Candidatus Chlorohelix allophototropha: one gene and its partner. The protein of the gene in region 2 binds, or shares a complex with, the protein of the main gene of each other region. Links are inferred from orthologs where the notes say so. Each region holds a gene or a part of one and is shown on either strand. Other genes may lie near its edges.

Evidence for each region.
Region 1: the proteins of carA (region 2) and carB are in contact, whole or in part, in a solved structure (PDB 1KEE), measured with the Escherichia coli proteins. The link is inferred for Candidatus Chlorohelix allophototropha from one-to-one orthologs.

The regions. Positions count from the first base shown.
Region 1 is NZ_CP128400.1:493,442-497,416, forward strand. Bases 1-3,839 are described here. They hold carB (carbamoyl-phosphate synthase large subunit), read right to left. Parts: upstream 3,471-3,839; coding sequence 201-3,470; downstream 1-200. Other genes in these bases: OZ401_RS14810 (SGNH/GDSL hydrolase family protein), read left to right, coding at 3,737-3,839. In the rest of the region: more of OZ401_RS14810, read left to right, coding at 3,840-3,975. UniProt on the Escherichia coli protein: Large subunit of the glutamine-dependent carbamoyl phosphate synthetase (CPSase).
Region 2 is NZ_CP128400.1:253,976-257,922, reverse strand. What follows is about bases 535-3,480. They hold carA (glutamine-hydrolyzing carbamoyl-phosphate synthase small subunit), read left to right. Parts: upstream 535-1,361; coding sequence 1,362-2,600; downstream 2,601-3,480. Other genes in these bases: OZ401_RS13870 (hypothetical protein), read left to right, coding at 2,614-3,480; OZ401_RS13880 (PadR family transcriptional regulator), read left to right, coding at 746-1,267. Outside these bases: OZ401_RS13885 (lysylphosphatidylglycerol synthase transmembrane domain-containing protein), read left to right, coding at 1-375; more of OZ401_RS13870, read left to right, coding at 3,481-3,498; excinuclease ABC subunit UvrA, read right to left, coding at 3,776-3,947. UniProt on the Escherichia coli protein: Small subunit of the glutamine-dependent carbamoyl phosphate synthetase (CPSase).

The DNA of each region.
Region 1 (3,975 bases), 240 kb from region 2 along the record:
TAGGCGGTCATAACTTTACAAAACTACAATTTGGTTGATATAAGTATCCCACCGTATTTTAGCCCACTATACATAAGTTTGCAATAGCACAACTTTTAGCTTCGATTATAGGTAGAGATAATTTCAGGCAAGGGGCTTAACCCCCTGCCTCTAGTCTTTAAATATCCTAGTTGAATTGCTTCGTCCTGTTTTATTTTGGGCTAATCTGCTGAATGCTCTTTCTGGCGATACCAAGAGAGCGGTTTGATATTATAATCTGCACCCTCGTTGTGTGCGGCAGCGACAGCAGTTACGGCAGCGCGGAAAGTATCCAGCGAGGTATAGCAGGGGATGCCATTTTCAACTGCGGCGCGCCGAATCTCAAAACCATCCAGTAAGGGTCGCCGCCGTCCGCTGATAGTGTTGACCACTGCTTTTACCTGCCCACTTTTAATAAGCTCAACCGTATCGGGATGTCCTTCACCGATTTTGATTGCGATTGCATCCACAACCATCCCGGCATTTTCGATCATAGCGGCGGTTCCCGAAGTAGCGTGGATACGGTAGCCAATCTCGGCTAAATCGCGAATGAGTTCGAGACCTTCCGTTTTGTCGCGATCGGCAATGCTAAATAATATCGCCGCCCCCGGTTTTGGCAGACTCATGTTGGCGGAGATGAGCGCTTTGTGCATTGCTGCCGCATAGGTTAAATCCACGCCCATAACTTCTCCGGTAGATTTCATTTCGGGTCCGAGTGCGGTATCTACTCCTGAGAGTTTTGCCATACTAAAGACCGGGGCTTTTACCGCTACGAGAGGCTGCTTAGGCCACAAACCGGGGGCGTAGCCTTGCTCTTGCAAACTCTTCCCAAGCATTATGTTGGTGGCAATTTTAACCATCGGCACACCTGTAACTTTGCTCAGGAATGGTACGGTGCGACTGGCGCGAGGGTTCACTTCCAGAATATAGACCTGTCCCTGCCAGATTACATATTGGATGTTAATCAACCCTTTTGCTTGTAAGCCTATCGCAATACGGGTAGTGTAATCCACAATGGTATCAACCTCATGGCGATAAAGGTTTACGCCCGGATATACTGCAAAGCTATCACCACTGTGTACCCCCGCTCGCTCGATGTGTTCCATTACGCCGGGAATAAGCACTTCCTTACCATCGCAGATTGCGTCAACCTCAACTTCTTTGCCTTCAAGGTATTTATCAATCAGCACTGGGTGTTTCTCGCTGATATTAACCACTGTACTGGTATAGCGTTGAAGGTCTTCTATGTTATGGCAGATTTCCATAGCCCGTCCGCCCAACACATAGCTAGGACGTACTAGCACCGGATAACCGACGGTTTCCGCCACTTTGAAGGCATCCATGTAATAATTTACAGTTGCGCCGGGGGGCTGACTGATGCCTAGCCCTGCTACGAAGTTTTCAAAGCGCTTGCGGTCTTCCGCAATATCAATGCTGTCAAAACTGCTGCCGAGAATCGGCGCACCCGCCAGCGATAATGGTTCCGCCAAGTTTATGGCGGTTTGCCCACCGAATTGGAGAATCAACGGAGGCATATTCATAGTGTTACCGGGCGCTTCGGATAAATCCTGCCCTTCGTTTTCGAGAATATCCATCACGCTTTCTACATCCAGCGCTTCAAAATAAAGGCGGTTGCTGGTGTCGAAATCGGTTGAGACTGTTTCAGGATTGCTGTTAACCATGATGCTTTGAACACCCGCTTCTTGCAAAGCCCATGCGGCGTGTACGCTGCTATAGTCAAACTCAATGCCTTGTCCGATGCGGATAGGGCCACTACCGATAACCACCGCTTTGGGACCGGTGATAGAGGGGGCTTCGTTTTCTTCCTCATAGGCGCTGTAGAAATAAGGGGTTACCGCTTCAAATTCGGCAGCGCAGGTATCTACGGTTTTGTAAACCGGTACAATGCCTTGACGGTGACGCATTTCGCGCACTCTCTCCGGCAAGTCATCGGTAAGTGCGGCAATCTGGTCGTCGCTGAAGCCCAAACGTTTCGCTTGCCGCAATAGGTTGGAGGTCATCGGTTCTTTGAGTAAACGCCGTTCCATTTCAACCAACAACTGGAATTTGCGCAGAAACCAATAATCGATTTTGCTGCGGGCGTATAGCTCTTCGATGGTCTCATCGCGGCGTAAGGCGGCAAAAACTGCCCACATACGCCGATCATTCGCTTTATCAATATATTTCCAGTAGGGCGCTTCTTCGCCCTCAACCTTTTTGCTCCATTCGGCTTCCTCCCACATGAGGGACTTGCCGCCGAGTTCGAGACTACGCACTGCTTTCTGGAAAGCGGCTTCAAAGCTACGGTCAATCGCCATCACTTCGCCGGTTGCTTTCATTTGTGTGCCGATGCTGCGATCTCCGGTGGGGAATTTGTCGAAGGGCCAGCGCGGGATTTTGACCACACAATAATCAAGGGCAGGCTCAAAGGCTGCTTGTGTTTTGCGGGTCACAGCGTTCTCAATTTCATCGAGACGTTTGCCGATGGCGATTTTGGCAGCAACCCGCGCAATCGGATAACCCGTAGCTTTAGAGGCGAGCGCGCTACTGCGACTGACCCGCGGATTTACTTCGATTACGTAATACTGGAAGGAGACGGGGTCGAGCGCATATTGGATGTTGCATCCACCCTCTATGCCCAGTTTGCGAATAATTTTGATGCTGGCGGTACGAAGCATCTGATATTCTTTGTCCGAAAGGGTTTGGGAAGGGGCAACCACAATACTATCGCCGGTGTGTACCCCAAGCGGATCGAGATTTTCCATGTTACAGATGGTGATGCAAGTATCATTCGAGTCGCGCATCACCTCATATTCAACTTCTTTCCAGCCACCCAGATATTTTTCAACTAGAATCTGATGAATCGGGCTGGCGCTCAAGCCGCTTTTGATAAAGTGATCTAACTCTTCCCATGAACGGGCAATACCGCCGCCCGTGCCGCCAAGCGTATAAGCGGGGCGAATGATGATGGGTAAGCCAATGCTTTTGCCGACTTCCATAGCGAAATCATAATCACTGGCGATGTCGCTTTCGATTACGGGTTCGTTAATATCCAACAAAACCTGTTTGAAAAGCTCTCGGTCTTCAGCTTTTTTGATGGTATCCACGCTAGTGCCGAGCAAGCGCACTTGATATTTATCCAGCACCCCTGCTTCGTGCAATGCCACGCCCATATTCAACCCGGTTTGACCGCCCAATGTAGGCAGTATGCCGTCAGGTCGTTCCTGCTCAATGATTCGGGTGAGGGATTCGACCGTCAACGGCTCGATATAGATTACATCTGCAATGCCATCGTCGGTCATAATGGTAGCCGGATTGCTATTAACCAGCACCGTTTCAATACCTTCTTCCCGCAGAGAGCGGCAGGCTTGGGTACCCGCGTAATCAAACTCCGCAGCTTGCCCGATTACGATGGGTCCGCTGCCAATCACCAGCACTTTTTTAACGCTCATTTTCTCCCGTTCGCCTTAAGACCTAAAGTATTAAACGCGGGGCGGCATTGCCCTGTAAATCAGCCTATTATAACAAGAATTTGCGATTTCTTCACAAATTCCAGAACCCGATTTAACCTTACAATAGTGAAATGTTTTGGTCGAAATTTTGTACTAAAGGGGTTACAGTCTACTTAGTCATATTGAGTTATTCCTGTATGGCTTATAATTAATGTGACAAACCTAAGGAATTGCTATTATTACATTATCCTTGTGGGAGGTTTCACATGAAATTATACCGTTATTATCTTTCTACTGCCTGTATACTTATCGTGTTATTGAGCCTTACTCTTTCCGCATGTGGCGATTCAGCTTCTCCCGTTAGTGCGTCCGAACCCACCACTACTGGAGATACGACAACAGGCGTTCCCGTTAAGGTCACCATTACTCCTGCTGAAACTGCCTCTGACGATACTATTACGCCTACTCCGCTTCCAAAAGTAGCGGTGGTTGCATCGGGTGGTTT
Region 2 (3,947 bases):
AAGGAAGGCTCGGAAAAACTGGTCTTCCCCTTGTCAAAAACCTCGGCTTCAGATCTACTGGCTTGTCTCTCAATCACCATCTTGACGATGTTCACGGCAATTATGAGAACTTGGTTGCTGGCTTTTGCGATAGGAATGAACCTAAGCCCACTAGAAGTTATAGCCGCCAGTAGCCTAGCCACTTTCGCCGGGTTGATACCAATTTCAGTCAGTGGGATTGGCGCGCGTGACCTGACTTTGATCGGTATTTTAGCTCAGATGGGGTTTGCCCGTGAGTCTGCGTTGGTGCTATCTACTTTGCTGCTGGTACTCAACCTTGTAAACTTACTGGTTGGAATGGCTATTTGGTTTTCGCGTCCTCGTCGTTTCAGATAATGCGATAGTGATTCAGGAAAGCTACAAAGTAAGCTTGTTCTGGTCTGGTTGTTTATCGGGAATAGCCCCAAAATCCTTTCCCGTGCTACTTTTCTTTTCGGTTATCCTACAATCAAGTTTCCACTAAATTATACCAACTAATTTACACCCGCTTTGATTACATCCAGTGCTGCTGAATTATTGGAATAGATACTACTATCCATTAATGGTATAATATTCATGTGTAAATAATCATTATTGACTATTCGTAATACAATGTATAATGTGTTGCACAATTAGTCAAGATTGACTATAATATGTATCAGAAACATTGAGCTACGTGGAGATACCGTCATTGCCCTCTTTCCGGCAAGTTGTGGAGTAATTATTAATGGATGATCAGTCGCTACTGCTGCTGGGAATCTTGAAGGCGCAAAGCCAGCATGGTTACCAGATTAATGAATTTATTGAGAAAAATCTTAGCCGCGTTACCAACATGAAAAAGGCAACCGCCTATGCCACCCTTGACCGTCTCTCCAAAGCTGGCTATGTTACCGTTACATTTGAGCAAGAAGGAAATCGCCCACAACGCAAAGTCTACTCAATTACCCCTGCCGGAGAAGACTACTTTCTCGAACAATTACGCGAAAATTTATCATCGGCTGAGCAAATGACTTTCACGGGTGATATTGGTCTGATGTTTCTTGATAATTTGCCGCGTCAGGAAGTTGCCGAACACCTTAAACGCCGGCTGGCTGAAGTAGAGAAGCAAATTGTCAGTTTTGAAAAAGCTCCTATTCACGCCAATGGGCATGGTGTTAACCTAGCAGTTGATCATGTACTTACTTTGTTTAAGTCTGAGCAAAAATGGTTGCTTTCTACCATTCCTGAACTTGAATCAGCGGAACAATAAATTGTGTATAAGGGCTTTTTAGCGTATAATTCTGCCAAATTATTTTTGGTATGGTGCAAATGCACTCTTAGAGTTTTTAAATCACGAGGAATAAATGTCGGTTGATTCCGGGGAAGCGATGGAATTATTGAAAAACATACAAACCCCGGCGGGCGCTGAAAAGCTACTAACGCTGCCCGCATTTTCTGATGAGAGACCAGAATTGAATAACCCCACAATATTGGCACTTGAAGACGGTCGAATATTCAGAGGTTGGGGCTTTGGCGCAGCTGAGGTTGCCGAAGGCGAAGTAGTCTTTAACACTAGTATGACAGGCTATCAGGAAATTTGCACCGACCCAAGCTATCGTGGCGAAATAGTCTGTCTCACCTATCCTATAATCGGCAACTACGGCATAATCGATGCTGATGATGAGTCTCGCGAAAGCTGGCTTAGCGGCTTGATTGTGCGCGACTACACCCCCGAATGGAGTAATTGGCGCGCGCAAACCAGCTTGCATAGGTATCTTCAAAAACGCGGCATTCCGGGCATTTACGGAATTGATACCCGTGCGCTTACCCGTCACCTACGTACTAATGGGTTGATGCGGGGGGTTATTGTTCGCCCCAAACCGGAAGAAAGTGATGCCGAAATAATATTGAGAGCGCAAAATGCGCTGATGCCTGCCCAGAAAAACGTGGTCGCTGACGTAACTACCCCGTCGATTTATCGCTACCCTGCCCGCTCAATTGAAGGTTCGAGCGGTGTAGAAACTATGCGAATGGCGGTATTAGATTGCGGTTTGAAAGAAAACATTCTCCGTTCTTTGGCTAGAAGGGGTGTTAGCGCCACCGTTTTACCCAACACTGCCAGCCTGAGTGATGTTATGGCGCTCCAGCCAGATGCAGTGTTCAGTTCACCCGGTCCCGGCGACCCCGAACGCAATACCACAACCATAGAGGCGCTACAAGGTGTGCTTGCGCAGCATATACCGTTTTTTGGTATTTGTCTTGGACACCAATTACTCGGTTTGGCGATTGGTTGTACCACCAGTCGTTTGAAGTTTGGTCATCGTGGGGGTAATCATCCTGTTAAAGACCTTGCCACTGGCAAAGTGCATATAACCAGCCAGAATCATGGGTTTCAGGTTGATGCCGATTCGGTGCCCGTTTCGCAAGGGTGGCGCGTCAGCCAGATTAATTTGCATGATGGTTCGGTAGAGGGATTGGCGCATGAAACCCTGCCCGTCTTCAGCGTCCAATACCACCCAGAAGGGGCGCCCGGTCCGCAGGATAACCAATACCTTTTCGATCGTTTTATTGCGATGGTACAGGATAGCAAGAATAATAAGTAGAAATTAATCTGGAATGGGACAAGGGGTTTTAAACCCCTTTTCTAAACAAAGCTTTTTTGACTTCAAGCGCTATACTTCGGAAGCGGCACAAATGGGTCGTCGTGACGATGATTACAAAATACCGCCCTTACCACCCGAACCGCCACCACCGTTAAATATCGGTGGTGATCCTGATCGGTTTCCTTCGACTGTTTCCGATACCTATTATGACGACGATTATAACTACGAGATACCGCAGGATCAATCGGATAGTGATGAACCGGAGCAGGGTTGGTGGTCGCAGCGTACAACTGCCGCCAAAGCTATTATTATTATGCTTCCGGCTCTAATTGTTGTATATATTATAGTGTTGAGCTTCATCTTTCTATACAGCACTTCTTCAGCCCTTAATACCCCTTCGCCCACTGCGCAGGGTGCGCCACCGCCTACCAATACACTCCCTGAGATTGTGGTTAAGCCTACCATACCCGGTTTATTACAAACTGTCACTACAGCCGGACCGATTCCTACTGCCACGCCACGCCCTACTGCCACACCTGCGCCTACACCCACTCTACTGCCGACTCCGGCTCCTTCGCCCATTGTTACTGCCACAGTAACCGCTACTTCTACTGCAATTATTTCAACTGCAAGTTCCGGTACACCCGGTATAACTATCACTGGCAATATAACTGTAACCCCTACCCTTGCACCTGCCAAAACTCCGACACTCGGAGTTACAAGCACTCCGGCAATTACCGGAACTGTTGCTACAGCTGCAACAACTCTTACCAGTTCAACGGTTACAGCCACTTCTAGTGCGTCCAGTACAATAAAAGCTACGACTACAATAAAAGCTACGATTAGTACAACTAGTGGGTCACTTCACGTCTTGCAAAGACTGTTCCCCAACCATTAGCGCAAACCCATACTGGTTACATTCTGAGAGTGGCTAGAAGCTATAGGCTATCGCGCCAATACCCTTTCTTTTTGATCCGGCGACTTCACCACGGTAGCTGGGAGACGAGAATAGGGGTCGAAAATGGAGGAAATTGCTATAAGTGGGGCGGGCAAATGCATCGAGTTTCTCCTGTGGTAATAGTGTTTTGGCGAACAAAATTTACAACAGGCTGCAATGTATTTGCCCTCTCGCGCTATTTTATTCTTTTTCCTCTCTAAATTTGTACAAAAACGAGCTACGAGGCGACTTTCACCTTATGTCGTACTGATTCCACCTCAAACATATGCTTGAGGTATTGCCCGGTGTAAGATTCAGCTATTCCCGCCACATGTTCAGGAGTGCCGGTTGCCACCACGTTACCCCCTCGATTACCGCCATCGGGTCCGATGTCGATAATCCAGTCCGCC